Regions from separate parts of the Streptomyces sp. NPDC003016 genome, predicted to be linked through region 1. Evidence: predicted binding sites of a transcription regulator. Region 1 holds the regulator's gene; each other region holds the start of a gene.
The links. The regulator HrcA, encoded in region 1, represses chaperone genes, less so after heat shock. The targets are predictions, from matches to a motif close to TTNGCACTCNGNNNNNCNGAGTGCNAA.

Region 1 (4,974 bases):
ATCTCCTCGTACATACCGTCCGCGGTCTTGTACCCGGCGGCGAGGAACCCGAGACCGCCGGCGTCACAGACGGCGGCGACGAGTTGAGGACTGGAGGCGCCGCCCGCCATGGGGGCCTGCACGATCGGATAACGGCAGAGATCGGTCAGTGCGGAGGACATGAACGCATAGTTTCATGCCCTCCGCACTGCGCCGAATCGCAGTACCCGTGGCGCCCCCGGAGCCCCGGCCGCGTGCCTGCCGCCCGTTGAACGCGTCCTTCAGACGCCAGAAGAGACCCTGCCGCCCCGGCTGACCGCATCCCCCGGAGGACAACCCCCGGACCCCCGGTCGGCCCCGCCCGCGCCTACCGCCCGTTGAACGCGTCCTTCAGACGCGAGAAGAGACCCTGCTGCCCCGGCTGGAACTGGCCCGTCGGGCGCTCCTCGCCGCGCAGCTTCGCGAGCTGGCGCATCAGGTCCTCCTGCTGCGGGTCCATCTTCGTGGGAGTGAGTACCTCCACGTGCACGATCAGGTCGCCGCGGCCACCGCCCCGCAGATGCGTGACACCGCGCCCGTGCAGCGGGATCGACTGACCGGACTGTGTACCCGGACGGACGTCGATCTCCTCCATCCCGTCGAGCGTCTCCAGCGGGCACTTCGTGCCCAGCGCCGCCGCCGTCATCGGGATGGTGACCGTGCAGTGCAGGTCGTCGCCGCGCCGCTGGAACACCGCGTGCGGCAGCTCGTGGATCTCGACGTACAGGTCACCGGCGGGGCCGCCACCGGGGCCGACCTCGCCCTCGCCCGCGAGCTGGATGCGGGTGCCGTTGTCGACACCGGCCGGGATCTTGACCGTCAGCGTCCGGCGCGAGCGCACGCGCCCGTCACCGGCGCACTCCGGGCACGGGGTCGGTACGACCGTGCCGAAGCCCTGGCACTGCGGGCAGGGACGCGAGGTCATGACCTGGCCCAGGAAGGACCGGGTGACCTGCGAGACCTCACCGCGGCCGCGGCACATGTCACAGGTCTGGGCGGAGGTGCCGGGTGCGGCACCCTCGCCCGAGCACGTCGTGCACACGACGGCCGTGTCGACCTGGATGTCCTTGGTCGTGCCGAAGGCCGCCTCGTTGAGGTCGATCTCCAGCCGGATCATCGCGTCCTGGCCGCGCCGCGTGCGCGACCTCGGGCCGCGCTGCGACGCCGTGCCGAAGAACGCGTCCATGATGTCCGAGAAGTTCCCGAAGCCGCCCTGGCCGAAGCCGCCGGCTCCGCCGCCCGCCTGCGAGAGGGGGTCGCCGCCGAGGTCGTAGACCTGCTTCTTCTGCGGGTCCGACAACACCTCGTACGCGGCGTTGATCTCCTTGAAGCGCTCCTGCGTCTTGGGATCGGGATTCACGTCCGGGTGGAGCTCGCGCGCCAGCCGCCGGAATGCCTTCTTGATCTCGTCCTGGGACGCGTCGCGGCGTACGCCGAGTACGGCGTAGTAGTCGGTGGCCACTTACGACTCCGCCAGGATCTGTCCGACGTAACGTGCCACTGCGCGTACCGCTCCCATCGTTCCGGGGTAGTCCATGCGGGTCGGTCCGACCACGCCGAGTTTGGCGACTGCTTCGTCGCCCGAACCGTAGCCGACCGCGACGACGGACGTGGAGCTGAGCCCCTCATGGGCGTTCTCGTGCCCGATTCGTACGGTCATGCCCGAGTCCGTTGCCTCACCCAGCAGCTTGAGGAGCACGACCTGCTCCTCCAGCGCCTCCAGCACGGGCCGGATGGTGAGGGGGAAATCATGCCCGAAGCGGGTCAGATTGGCGGTGCCGCCGATCATCAGCCGCTCCTCGGTCTCCTCGACCAGGGTCTCCAGGAGAGAGGACAGGACCGTCGAAACGGTTCCCCGGTCCTCCTTGTCGAAGGATTCGGGAAGGTCCTGCACCAGCTGCGGTACGTCCGCGAAGCGGCGTCCCACGACCCGGCTGTTGAGCCGGGCCCGCAGGTCCGCCAGGGACGTCTCGCCGAAGGGGGCGGGGCAGTCGATCATGCGCTGCTCGACCCGTCCGGTGTCCGTGATGAGCACGAGCATCAGACGGGCCGGGGCCAGCGAGAGGAGTTCCACGTGCCGCACCGTCGAGCGGGTCAGCGACGGGTACTGCACGACGGCGACCTGCCGGGTCAGCTGCGCGAGCAGCCGGACCGTACGGGCCACCACGTCGTCGAGGTCGACCGCCCCGTCCATGAAGTTCTGGATGGCGCGGCGCTCGGGCGACGACAGGGGCTTGACGCCCGCGAGCTTGTCGACGAAGAGCCGGTAGCCCTTGTCCGTCGGGATGCGCCCGGCGCTCGTGTGCGGCTGGGCGATGAAGCCCTCGTCCTCCAGGACGGCCATGTCGTTGCGGACCGTGGCCGGGGAGACGCCGAGCTTGTGCCGCTCGGTGAGCGCCTTGGAGCCGACGGGCTCCTCGGTGCCCACGTAGTCCTGGACGATGGCGCGCAGCACCTCGAGTCTGCGTTCGCTGAGCATCGCGCACACCTCCAGCTGTCGGTCGTTGGCGTCTGTCTGGCACTCGCTGCGGGGGAGTGCCAGCGATCCCCCGGGCCAGTGTACGGCGGCGGGGTACACACCTAGCAAGGGCGGCCGGTCACGTTGTCCCGCGACAGCCCTGTTCAGCGGGCAGGAACCCCGGGGATGGGACTAGCGTCACGGTATGGACGTCAGTTGGGAAGAGGCAGGCTGGGAACGGCTCGCACCGGGGGTGGGACGGCGGCGCATGCCGGTCTGGGACGCGACGGTGGGCCTGGTGACCGGGGGCGACGAGGGCGGCGGCTCCGCGCTGCTGGTCGACACGGGGTCGACGCTGCGCGAGGGCGCGGAGCTCCGTGCCCAGGCGCAGCGGCTTCTGGGCCCCGGCCGGAGAGTGACGCACATCGCTCTCACCCACCCCCACTTCGACCACGTCCTGGGCACGGCGGCGTTCGCGGGAGCCGAGGTGTACGGGGCGGTCGGCGTCGACGACCTCCTGCGGCGGGACCGGGAGGCGGTGCGGGACGACGCCGTGCGGCACGGGGTCGAGCGGAGCGCGGCGGCGGAGGCGGCGGACGTCCTGGTCGCGCCGCACCACCCGGTCTGCGGCGAGTGGACGCTGGACCTGGGCGGCGGCCGCCAGGTGCTGCTGGCGAACGTCGGCCCCGGACACAGCGGTCACGATCTGGCGGTACTGGTGCCGGGCAGCCCCGAGGTCGTCTTCTGCGGCGACCTGGTGGAGGAGTCGGGCGTCCCCCAGGCCGGCCCGGACGCCCACCCGTCGCACTGGCCGGCGGCCCTGGACCGGCTGCTCGCGCTGGGCGGCGAGGGCGCGGCGTACGTGCCGGGGCACGGGGCGGTGGTGGACGCGGCGTACGTCCGCGCGCAGCGCGACGCGCTGGCGACCCGTTTCGCCGTGTCGTGACGCGGGCCGCGGCCGCCCGGCTGTCGCTATCGTCGGCTGAATGCGCAGCCGACAGTACGGGCCCGATCTCACCCCGCCGTGGAAGAAGACCGCCCCCGTCCCCGAAGTCCCCGCCGAGGCCGATCTTGTCGTGGAGGAGGTCACCACCGGTTTCTGCGGTGCGGTGATCCGGTGCGAGAAGACGGCGCAGGGGCCGGTCGTGACCCTGGAGGACCGCTTCGGGAAACACCGGGTGTTCCCGATGCAGCCGCGCGGCTTCCTCCTGGAGGGCCGCGTCGTCACCCTGGTGCGCCCCTCCTCCGCCTCCACCGCCCCGCCCCGGCCCGCCCGCACGGCGTCGGGTTCGGTGGCCGTGCCGGGGGCGCGGGCACGGGTGGCGCGGGCCGGACGGATCTACGTCGAGGGGCGCCACGACGCGGAGCTGGTCGAGCGGGTCTGGGGCGACGACCTGCGCATCGAGGGCGTGGTCGTCGAGTACCTGGAGGGCATCGACGACCTCCCGGCGATCGTCGCGGACTTCGCCCCGGCCCCGGACGCGCGGCTCGGTGTCCTGGTCGACCACCTGGTGCCGGGCTCGAAGGAGTCCCGTATCGCGGCGCAGGTCACGGACGCGGACGTGCTGGTCGTCGGTCACCCGTACATCGACGTGTGGGAGGCGGTGAAACCGTCCGCGGTGGGCATCGGGGCCTGGCCGGTGGTCCCCCGGGGCCAGGACTGGAAGACAGGTGTGTGCCGGGCGCTGGGCTGGCCGGAGAACACGGGGGCGGCGTGGCAGCGGATCCTGGCGTCGGTCCGTTCGTACCGGGATCTGGAGCCGGCCCTGCTGGGGCGGGTGGAGGAGCTGATCGACTTCGTCACGGCGCCGCCCGGCGCGTGACGGGGGTGCGGGGACGGGGGCGGGTCGCCTGCGACGCTGTTCCCCTGTCCGCCTCTTTCCGAACCGGGGGCGGGCCCTCGGTTCGGAAAGAGGCGGACAGGGGAAAGTCCCGCGCAGCGGTGCCCCCGCGTCCCGGGGTCAGTCCACCAGGTCCCGGACCACCGCGTCCGCCAGCAGCCGCCCCCGCAACGTCAGAACCGCCCGCCCCGCGGCGAACGGCCCGTCCGCCAGCAGCCCGTCCGCGAGCGCCCGCTCCGCCGCCGCCAGTCCCGCCGGGGCCAGCAGGGACAGCGGGCAGCCGTCCGCGAGCCGCAGTTCCAGCAGGATGCGCTCCACACGCCGGTCCTCCGCCGGGAGCACCTCGCGCCCGGCTCCGGGCGAGCGACCGTCCCCCAGCGCCTGCGCGTACGCGCCCGGGTGCTTGACGTTCCACCACCGCACCCCGCCCACGTGGCTGTGGGCGCCCGGACCCGCGCCCCACCAGTCCGCCCCGCGCCAGTACAGCTCGTTGTGCAGGCACCGCGCCGCGTCCGAAGTGGCCCAGTTCGAGACCTCGTACCACGCGAAGCCCGCCGCCGACAGCGCGGACTCCGTCATCAGGTACCGGTCGGCGTGCACGTCGTCGTCGGTCATCGGCACCTCGCCCCGCCGGATCCGCCGCGCGAGCTGCGTCCC
Region 2 (4,974 bases), on a different contig from region 1:
ACGTGGGCGGGATGCCCAACCGCAGCCTGCTGTACGACCGGCTCGAACCGCTGGCCAGGGCCGCGGACCGGGCCGAACGCGACGACGCCGAGCTGCTGCGGGAGTCCTTCGACGAGACCTACTACCGGGCCATCGCGGCGGGTGAGCGCTGCATGCTGGCGCTGGCCGCGCCCCGGCGCGGGGTGCGCAGGCGGGAGGCGGAGGCGCTCACCGGGGAGGCGCCGCTGGTGACGTTTCCGACGGGCTTCGAGCGGCGGCTGGGCCTGATGCCCGGGGAGGACTGGCAGCGGTTCGCCGACGACGCGGCCGACGCGCTCGGCCGCTGGTGGGAGGCGCGTGATCCGGCCGCTCTGCAGGAGATAGGGGAGCTGCTCGGCGGCCGTACGAAAGACCCGGGAAGCGGTGGCCCGGCCGCGGGCGGTGCTCCGATGACGCGCATCCAGCGGGCCGTACGGACGGTGGGAGGCCGGACCGGGGAGCTGACCGCGGCGGGCGGCCTGGGCGTGGCGGCGAACCTGGTGGCGGGCGAGGGACTGCTGGGCGACGCCGTGTCGGGCATGGCGGGGACCATGGTCCCCGTGGTGGTGGCGGTGGTGCTGGCCGGGGGAAGAGCGGTGGGGAGGCGCTCGCTCGGCGCGTACCGGGGGCGGTGCGATGTGGTGGAGTTGCCGACGGCGGTGCCGACGGTGCCGGCGGATCCGGACGGACAGTGAGAGCGGCCATGGACGGTGACGGTGGACAGTGAGCTGGAGCGCGCCGGCTCGCGCAAGGTGTACGGCGATCCGGACGGCAGGTGGTGCGAGGTCTTCCTCGACACGTACCGGCTGCCCGCCGGACGGACGCTGGAGCTGCACCGGGTACGGGTCGGCGCGGGCCGTACCGGGGTGGTGGTGCTGGCCCGGCGCGACGGCTTCACGCTGATGGTCCGCCAGTGGCGGCCCGCTGTCGGACGGTGGATGTGGGAGCTGCCCCGGGGCTTCGGGGAGAGCGAGCCGGCCGCCGACGCGCTGCGCGAGCTCGCCGAGGAGACCGGTCTGCGGGGCGGCGCGGCCGAGGTGCTGGCCTGGGTGGACGTCGACTCCGGCCTGCTCGAGAGCGAAGTGGCGGTGGTGGAGGTGACTGTCCCCGCCGATGCCGTACTGGGCGGCGGTGGCAGTGGTGACGGCGAGGTCGCGGCCGCCCGCTGGTGGTCACGGGAGGAGCTGGCCGACGGGATCCGGCGCGGGGAGGTGCGCGACGGGTTCACGCTCGCCGCGCTGGGGGTGGCCGCGGCGCACGGCTGAACGCCCCCGGTGCGCGGGGCTTCGGCCGCCCGGGGGACGGCGGGCTCTTCGCGCGGGTGTCGGCCGGGAACGGGGGGCGCGCGCTGGCAGTATGCGGCGCCATGCGACTAGTACGACAAAAGGCAAAAAGAGCTGGAAGGGGGTACGCGGCGGGGCTCGGTGTACTGCTGGCCGCCTCTCTCGTCGCCGCCGGCTGCGCCACGCCCTCCGCCGAGCCCCCCGAGCCCGCCGCGCCGGCCCCCGGCCAGCAGCAGGTGCACCGCGCGGGCCCCGCCGGCTCCCTCGCCGTGTACGCCGAGCGGCTGCGGCGTGCCCAGATCGCGCGTGTCGCCGCCGCCAGGAAGTGGGGGCTGGCGCAGACCCCGCTCGTCGCGCCCCCGCCGCCCGCCGTGAAGCCGAGGATCACCACGCGCAAGGGGTTCGAGGCCGGGCGCGGGCTGCCGCCCGTGTTCACCACCGTCCCGGTCGACGAGCGGGTCGTCTTCCTGACGATGGACGACGGCGCGGAGAAGGACCCGAAGCTGTTGCGGATGATGACCGAGCTGGGCATCCCCTACAGCGCTTTCCTCAGCGACTACCTGGTGCGCGAGAACTACGGATACTTCGAGCGCATGCAGGCGCGCGGCGTCGCCCTGCACAACCACACCCTCAACCACCGCTACATGCCCGGCCTCACCTACGCCCAGCAGAAGCGCGAGATCTGCGGCATGCAGGCCGTCATCGAGAAGCGGTTCGGCAAGCGGCCCCGGCTCTTCAGGCCGCCGTACGGCAACTACAACGCCGACACCCTGCGCGCCGCCCGCGCCTGCGGCGTGAAGGCCGTGCCGCTGTGGGCCGCCGAGGCGTTCCCCGACCGGATGGAGTGGCGGGAGTGGGACCGGGACCTGCATCCCGGCGACATCATCCTCACGCACTTCCGCGGCAGGGAGCAGTGGAAGGGAACCATGCCGGACATGATCCGGCGGGTCATGAAGACGGTCACCGCCAAGGGGTACGCCGTGGCCAGGCTGGAGGACTACCTGTGAGGCGTGCGCACCGGCCGCTGACCGGGCTGCTGGCGGCCGGTGCGCTCGCACTCGCCGGATGCGCGCAGTCCGTGGAACCGGCCGAGCGGCTCGGCGGGAAGGCGGTGCGCGGTGTCGCGCCGGAGGGGCGGGAGGCGGGGGCCGCGGGGACCGAGGCCCTCCGGACGCCCGACGGGCAGCCACACGGCGGGCAGGCGCACGGCGGGCAGCCGCACGGCGGTCCGGCGCCGCGGTCCGGGGCGTCGTACGCGCGGTGGGGGCTGCGGGAGCCGCTCCGTCCGGCGCCGGCGCCCCCGGCCCGCACACCGGACCGGCCCTTCGTCGTGGACCGCGTACCGACCCGCGACAAGGTCGTCTTCCTCACCTTCGGCGACGGCGCCGCACAGGACTCCGCGTTCGTGCGGCTGGTCGGCGAACTGAACCTGCCGGTCAGCGTGTTCCTGACGGACGGCACGGCCTCGCCCGGGCACAGCCGCTTCGACCGGCCGAGGCGGGCGGGCGGCGGCCCCGGCACGGTGCAGAACCACGGGGTCGGCCACGTCTACCTGCCCGGTCTGCCGTACACCGGGCAGCGCGCCCAGATCTGCGGCCAGCGGGACCGCCTGGAGGCCCGCTTCGGCACCAGGCCGCGGCTCTTCAGGCCGCCGTACGGGGCGTACAACAACCAGACGCTGCGGGCGGCGGGCGACTGCGGGGCCGACGCGGTGGTGCTGTGGCGGGCTTCGGCACACGAGGGCGCCCTGCGGTACGCGCGGGGCGACCGGCTGCGGCCGGGCGACATCGTGCACGCGCACTCCCGCAAGCCCGGGGGGCTCACGGAGACGACGGTGCGGGTGCTGCGCCGCGTCCAGGAACAGGGGTTCACGGTGGCGAGGCTGGAGGACTACCTCTGAGGAGGACCGCCTCCGACGCGGCCGGACGCCGGGCCCGGGACACCGGGGCCGGGACGCGCGCGGCGGCGCTGAATTGGCACTCGGCTTGACCGAGTGCTAACCACGTCATAGTCTCGGCGTTGGCACTCTCCACCGGTGAGTGCCAATAGTAGCGACGGGCAGGTCCGGCACCCGCGACGACGGATCCACCTGGTCGCCACCCCACATCAGTTAACCCCGTGAGATCTCCGAAGGGGGAGACCGGACCGTGACGACCACCAGCTCCAAGGTTGCCATCAAGCCGCTCGAGGACCGCATTGTGGTCCAGCCGCTCGACGCCGAGCAGACCACCGCCTCTGGCCTGGTCATTCCGGACACCGCCAAGGAGAAGCCCCAGGAGGGCGTCGTCCTGGCCGTGGGCCCGGGCCGCTTCGAGAACGGCGAGCGCCTGCCGCTCGACGTATCCGTCGGCGATGTCGTGCTGTACAGCAAGTACGGCGGCACCGAGGTGAAGTACAGCGGCGAGGAGTACCTCGTCCTCTCGGCTCGCGACGTGCTCGCGATCATCGAGAAGTAACTCGCCCCAAGATTGCTTTTGATCTGCGCCCCTGGCCCCCTGCGATTGCCGGGCGGCCCGGGGCGCATTTCGTTTGAGAGGACAGAGAAGCTCCATGGCGAAGATTCTGAAGTTCGACGAGGACGCCCGTCGCGCCCTCGAGCGCGGCGTCAACAAGCTTGCCGACACGGTCAAGGTGACGATCGGCCCCAAGGGCCGCAACGTCGTCATCGACAAGAAGTTCGGCGCCCCCACCATCACCAACGACGGTGTCACGATCGCGCGCGAGGTCGAGCTCGACGACCCGTACGAGAACCTGGGCGCCCAGCTCGTGAAGGAGGTGGCGACCAAGACCAACGACATCGCGGGTGACGGCACCACCACCGCCACCGTGCTGGCCCAGGCGCTGGTCCGCGAGGGCCTGCGCAACGTCGCCGCCGGTGCTTCCCCGGCCGCCCTGAAGAAGGGCATCGACGCCGCGGTCAAGGCGATCTCCGAGGACCTCCTCGCGAACGCCCGTCCGATCGACGACAAGTCCGACATCGCCGCCGTGGCCGGGCTCTCCGCCCAGGACTCGCAGGTCGGCGAGCTCATCGCCGAGGCGATGGACAAGGTCGGCAAGGACGGTGTCATCACCGTCGAGGAGTCCAACACCTTCGGCCTGGAGCTCGACTTCACCGAGGGCATGGCCTTCGACAAGGGCTACCTCTCGCCGTACATGGTGACCGACCAGGAGCGTATGGAGGCCGTCCTCGACGACCCGTACATCCTGATCCACCAGGGCAAGATCGGCTCGATCCAGGACCTGCTGCCGCTGCTGGAGAAGGTCATCCAGGCCGGCGCCTCCAAGCCGCTGCTGATCATCGCCGAGGACGTCGAGGGCGAGGCCCTGTCGACCCTGGTCGTCAACAAGATCCGTGGCACCTTCAACGCCGTCGCGGTGAAGGCTCCCGGCTTCGGTGACCGCCGCAAGGCCATGCTCGGCGACATCGCCACCCTCACCGGTGCGACCGTCATCGCCGAAGAGGTCGGCCTCAAGCTCGACCAGGCCGGTCTCGACGTGCTGGGCTCCGCCCGCCGCGTGACCGTCACCAAGGACGACACGACGATCGTCGACGGCGGCGGCAACGCCGACGAGGTGACCGGCCGCGTCAACCAGATCAAGGCCGAGATCGAGTCCACGGACTCCGACTGGGACCGCGAGAAGCTCCAGGAGCGCCTCGCGAAGCTGGCCGGCG
Region 3 (4,974 bases), on a different contig from region 1:
TGAATACACAGAGTAGTGAAACGCATGCGGGCGGAAACGCCCGAGGGCGGCACCCCCGCAGTGGGAGTGCCGCCCTCGGTCGCGTACAGCGGTACAGCGATGGAGCTGCTGATCCTGGAGGGATCAGAAGTCCATGTCACCGCCCGGCATGCCGCCGCCCGCGGGGGCACCGGCCTTCTCGGGCTTGTCGGCGATGACCGCCTCCGTGGTGAGGAACAGCGCGGCGATCGACGCGGCGTTCTGCAGCGCGGAGCGCGTGACCTTCGCCGGGTCGATGATGCCCTCGGCGATCATGTCGACGTACTCGCCGGTCGCGGCGTTCAGGCCGTGACCGATCGGCAGGTTGCGCACCTTCTCGACGATGACGCCACCCTCGAGACCACCGTTGACGGCGATCTGCTTGAGCGGGGCCTCCAGCGCGAGACGCACGGCGTTGGCGCCGGTGGCCTCGTCACCCGTGAGCTCGAGCTTCTCGAAGACGGCCGTGGCCTGGAGCAGAGCCACGCCACCACCGGCGACGATGCCCTCCTCGACGGCGGCCTTGGCGTTGCGCACCGCGTCCTCGATGCGGTGCTTGCGCTCCTTGAGCTCGACCTCGGTGGCGGCGCCGGCCTTGATGACGGCCACGCCGCCGGCCAGCTTCGCCAGACGCTCCTGGAGCTTCTCGCGGTCGTAGTCCGAGTCGGAGTTCTCGATCTCGGCACGGATCTGGTTGACGCGACCCTGGACCTGGTCGCTCTCACCGGCGCCGTCGACGATCGTCGTCTCGTCCTTGGTGATGACGACCTTGCGGGCGCGGCCGAGCAGGTCGAGACCGGCGTTCTCCAGCTTGAGGCCGACCTCCTCGGAGATGACGGTGCCACCGGTGAGGATGGCGATGTCGCCGAGCATGGCCTTGCGGCGGTCACCGAAGCCCGGAGCCTTGACGGCGACGGACTTGAAGGTGCCACGGATCTTGTTGACGACGAGCGTGGACAGCGCCTCGCCCTCGACGTCCTCCGCGATGATCAGCAGCGGCTTGCCCGACTGCATGACCTTCTCCAGCAGCGGAAGGAGGTCCTTCACGTTGGAGATCTTGGAGTTGACGATCAGGATGTACGGGTCGTCGAGCGACGACTCCATGCGCTCCATGTCGGTGGCGAAGTACGCCGAGATGTAGCCCTTGTCGAAGCGCATGCCCTCGGTGAGCTCAAGCTCCAGACCGAAGGTCTGCGACTCCTCGACGGTGATGACGCCTTCCTTGCCGACCTTGTCCATCGCCTCGGCGATGAGCTCGCCGATCTGGGTGTCGGCGGCGGAGATGGAGGCCGTCGAAGCGATCTGCTCCTTGGTCTCCACGTCCTTGGCCTGCTCAAGGAGAGCGGCGGAGACGGCCTCGACGGCCTTCTCGATGCCGCGCTTGAGGGCCATCGGGTTGGCGCCGGCGGCGACGTTGCGCAGGCCCTCGCGGACCAGAGCCTGGGCGAGGACAGTCGCGGTCGTCGTGCCGTCACCGGCTACGTCGTCGGTCTTCTTCGCGACTTCCTTGACCAGCTCGGCGCCGATCTTCTCGTACGGGTCCTCGAGCTCGATCTCCTTGGCGATGGAAACACCATCGTTGGTGATCGTGGGGGCGCCCCACTTCTTCTCGAGGACGACGTTGCGGCCCTTGGGGCCGAGGGTGACCTTGACGGCGTCGGCGAGCTGGTTCATCCCGCGCTCGAGACCGCGCCGTGCCTCCTCGTCGAACGCGATGATCTTGGCCATGTGAAGTGGTCCTCCCGGACTGGGGTGGATTCTCCGGACCGAGTGGCGCCCGCGACGGACGGCCAGCCTGCCGGGTGGTTTTCCTTGTCCCACCCGGCCTGCGGGCCTCACCGGCCCGGTCCTTCTGTCACTCTCACTGGGAGAGTGCTAACAGTGCTAACGCCAATGATTAGCACTCGACCCCCTCGAGTGCAAGCGTCCCCCTCGGATGTGGACAGGCGTCCCCGGGGCGCGCGGCACGCAGGAAGGGCCCGTACCCGGTGTGGGTACAGGCCCTTCCTGCGTGAGTGCGTCGGTGGCCGATCGCGCCGGGATCAGACGGCGAGCTTGACCATGTCCGCCTGCGGACCCTTCTGGCCCTGCGAGATCTCGAATTCGACTCGCTGCCCCTCTTCAAGGGTGCGGTACCCGTCCATCTGGATCGCGCTGTAGTGGACGAAAACATCCGCACCACCGTCGACCGCGATGAAGCCGTACCCCTTCTCCGCGTTGAACCACTTGACGGTGCCCTGAGCCATGCCTAACTCCCCTATTACTGGCCCTTGCACGGGACCGCACTTCGCGGACCCGGGTCAGATCTCCACCCTCCGACAGGAGAGGGCGTGCGCCGGAACGCGTCGACCGCGGCTGAATGTATCTGCCCAACTGCCCTCTGCAACAGGTCAATTCGACGAGAAAACTGGGCGCGGCCGAACGCTCGAATATGAGGAAGTCCCTGGTTTTCAGGGCAAGTCGGGCCGGACAAGGCGCGCATTGGCGGCAATCGGCTCGAACACTTTGGCTGCTTCTTGTCGCACGGGGACGCATTCTCATATGCGCCCGGCAAAGGCAGCGGAAGGGGCTTCCCCAACTCTACCCCGCTCAACCATGCAGAATTGCCCCCTCCGCTTCTGTGGCGGAGGGGGCAATGCGCGTGACGACGGGTGTACGGCGGCGGATCAGCCTCCGGCGACGGCCGGGATGATCGAGACGCCGGCGCCGTCCGGCGTGGCCGTCTCCAGGCCCTGCTCGAAGCGCACGTCGTCGTCGTTCACGTACACGTTCACGAAGCGGCGCAGCTTGCCCTGGTCGTCCAGGACACGGGCCGCGATGCCCGCGTGGTTCTTCTCCAGGTCGGCGATGACCTCGGCGAGGGTCGCGCCCTCGGCCGCGACCTCGGCCCTGCCGCCCGTGTACGTACGGAGAATCGTGGGGATGCGGACGTTGACGCTCATGCTTTTCTCCTCGCTAGCGCTCGGAGACGCACAGCGTGACGCGCCTCCTTTTTGGTTCGCTCGCTGCGCCCGCTCACGCGAGGCCAGCCTCTCGGAAAGAGTCCAGGTTGGGACGGATGACGGCGGACTGACCCGTGGTCGGGGCCACCGCCTCAAGGGTCTTCAGGCCGTCGCCCGTGTTGAGCACCACGGTCGTCAGGGTCGGGTCCAGCAGACCGGCCTCGATGAGCTTCCTGGTGACGCCGACGGTCACGCCGCCCGCGGTCTCCGCGAAGATGCCCTCCGTCTCGGCCAGCAGCTTGATCGACTCCACGACCTGCTCGTCGTCGACGTCCTCCACCGCGCCGCCCGTACGGCGGGCGATGTCCAGGACGTACGGGCCGTCGGCCGGGTTGCCGATCGCCAGCGACTTGGCGATCGTGTTCGGCTTCTGCGGCCGTACGACGTCGTGCCCGGCCTTGAAGGCCGTCGACACCGGGGAGCAGCCCTCCGCCTGGGCGCCGAAGATCTTGTACGGCTTGTCCTCGACCAGGCCGAGGGCGATGAGCTCCTTGAGACCCTTGTCGATCTTCGTGAGCTGCGAGCCCGAGGCGATCGGGATGACGAGCTGGTCCGGGATCTCCCAGCCGAGCTGCTCGCAGATCTCGTACGCCAGGGTCTTGGAGCCCTCGCCGTAGTACGGGCGCAGGTTGACGTTGACGAAGCCCCAGCCCTCGCCCAGCGGGTCGCCGATGAGCTCGGAGCAGAAGCGGTTGACGTCGTCGTAGTTGCCCTCGATGCCGACCAGGTCGCCGCCGTAGACCGAGGCCATCACGACCTTGCCCTGCTCCAGGTCGTGCGGGATGAACACGCACGAGCGGAAGCCGGCCCGCGCGGCGGCGGCGCCGACCGCGCCGGCGAGGTTGCCGGTGGAGGAGCAGGAGAGCGTGGTGAAGCCGAACGCGCGGGCGGCCTCGACGGCGATGGCGACGACGCGGTCCTTGAAGGAGTGCGTCGGGTTGCCGGAGTCGTCCTTGACGTACAGACCGCCGGTGACACCCAGCTCGCGGGCCAGGTTGTCGGCCTTGACGAGCTTGGTGAAGCCCGGGTTCAGGCTGGGCTTGGACGCCACGTCGGCGGGCACGGGCAGCAGCGGCGCGTAGCGCCAGATGTTGTTCGGTCCGGCCTCGATCTGCTTGCGCAGCGCCTCGGCGTCGCCGAGCGGGAGGTCGTAGGCGACCTCGAGAGGACCGAAACAGGAAGAGCAGGCGAAGATCGGGCCCAGTTCGAATCGTTCTCCGCACTCGCGGCAGGAAAGCGCGGTGGCGGGGCCCAGGTCTACGGGCAGGGAATGCGAGTCGGTGGCGCTTGCATCGGTTTCGACGGTCTGCACAGCCATGGTGGCGAGGCCCTTTCTCCTCATCTTCCCCACGGCGCGTTTCGCCGTGAGACGGAATTGGCACCGTCCCCACCACGACCTCGCGGTCGGCAGGATGGTTGCCGGGACTTCAACGGGCCGTTCCCTCTGTCCCTCTGGATGAGCGCTATGGCGGCGGGTCTGGGCCCGGCGCGTTTGTTCCGCGAGCCCCCCGAGATGCGAGGGCGGTCCGCGTTGTTCAAGACTGTAACCGAAGCCCCGGGCGGCGGAGACAGTCGTCCGCACCGCGAGATGACTGTATCGATATGCCGTATTTGCGGCATGGCACGCAAGGGAGAGGCACGTGCTCGAAGAGGTGGAGCGCTGGCTGGAACTGCGGTCCTGGACCACGGCCGACCGGTCGCTGGACCGGCTGATCGCGGCCAAGACCGGACGTGGCCACACCGTCAGCGTCGTGCTGCCCGCCCTCGACGAGGAGTCGACGGTCGGTGACATCGTCGCGGCGATACGCCATGAGCTGATGGAGGCCGTGCCGCTCGTCGACGAGCTCGTCGTCGTCGACTCCGGCTCGAAGGACCGCACGGCGCAGGTCGCGACGGCGGCGGGGGCGCGGGTCGTCCACCGTGACGCCGTGCTGCCCCGCATACCGGCCCTGCG

Region 2: the regulator HrcA is predicted to act here: its motif matches at 3,275-3,301, upstream of groES (co-chaperone GroES).
Region 3: the regulator HrcA is predicted to act here: its motif matches at 1,871-1,897, upstream of groL (chaperonin GroEL).

What each region holds. Positions count from the first base shown of each region.
Region 1 covers NZ_JBSFTV010000003.1:166,991-171,964, forward strand. Annotated here, with positions in the region: gene ACWDZ4_RS03650 (nitronate monooxygenase) at 1-161, opposite strand, end outside; gene dnaJ (molecular chaperone DnaJ) at 347-1,480, opposite strand; gene hrcA (heat-inducible transcriptional repressor HrcA) at 1,481-2,497, opposite strand; gene ACWDZ4_RS03665 (MBL fold metallo-hydrolase) at 2,682-3,422, shown strand; gene ACWDZ4_RS03670 (DUF3097 domain-containing protein) at 3,463-4,299, shown strand; gene hemW (radical SAM family heme chaperone HemW) at 4,438-4,974, opposite strand, start outside.
Region 2 covers NZ_JBSFTV010000006.1:122,031-127,004, reverse strand. Annotated here, with positions in the region: gene ACWDZ4_RS07005 (hypothetical protein) at 1-713, shown strand, start outside; gene ACWDZ4_RS07000 (NUDIX hydrolase) at 735-1,283, shown strand; gene ACWDZ4_RS06995 (polysaccharide deacetylase family protein) at 1,385-2,308, shown strand; gene ACWDZ4_RS06990 (polysaccharide deacetylase family protein) at 2,305-3,201, shown strand; gene groES (co-chaperone GroES) at 3,449-3,757, shown strand; gene groL (chaperonin GroEL) at 3,852-4,974, shown strand, end outside.
Region 3 covers NZ_JBSFTV010000030.1:97,152-102,125, reverse strand. Annotated here, with positions in the region: gene groL (chaperonin GroEL) at 124-1,746, opposite strand; gene ACWDZ4_RS24820 (cold-shock protein) at 2,061-2,264, opposite strand; gene ACWDZ4_RS24815 (MoaD/ThiS family protein) at 2,685-2,960, opposite strand; gene thrC (threonine synthase) at 3,034-4,338, opposite strand; SAM riboswitch class I at 4,356-4,483, opposite strand; gene ACWDZ4_RS24805 (glucosyl-3-phosphoglycerate synthase) at 4,661-4,974, shown strand, end outside.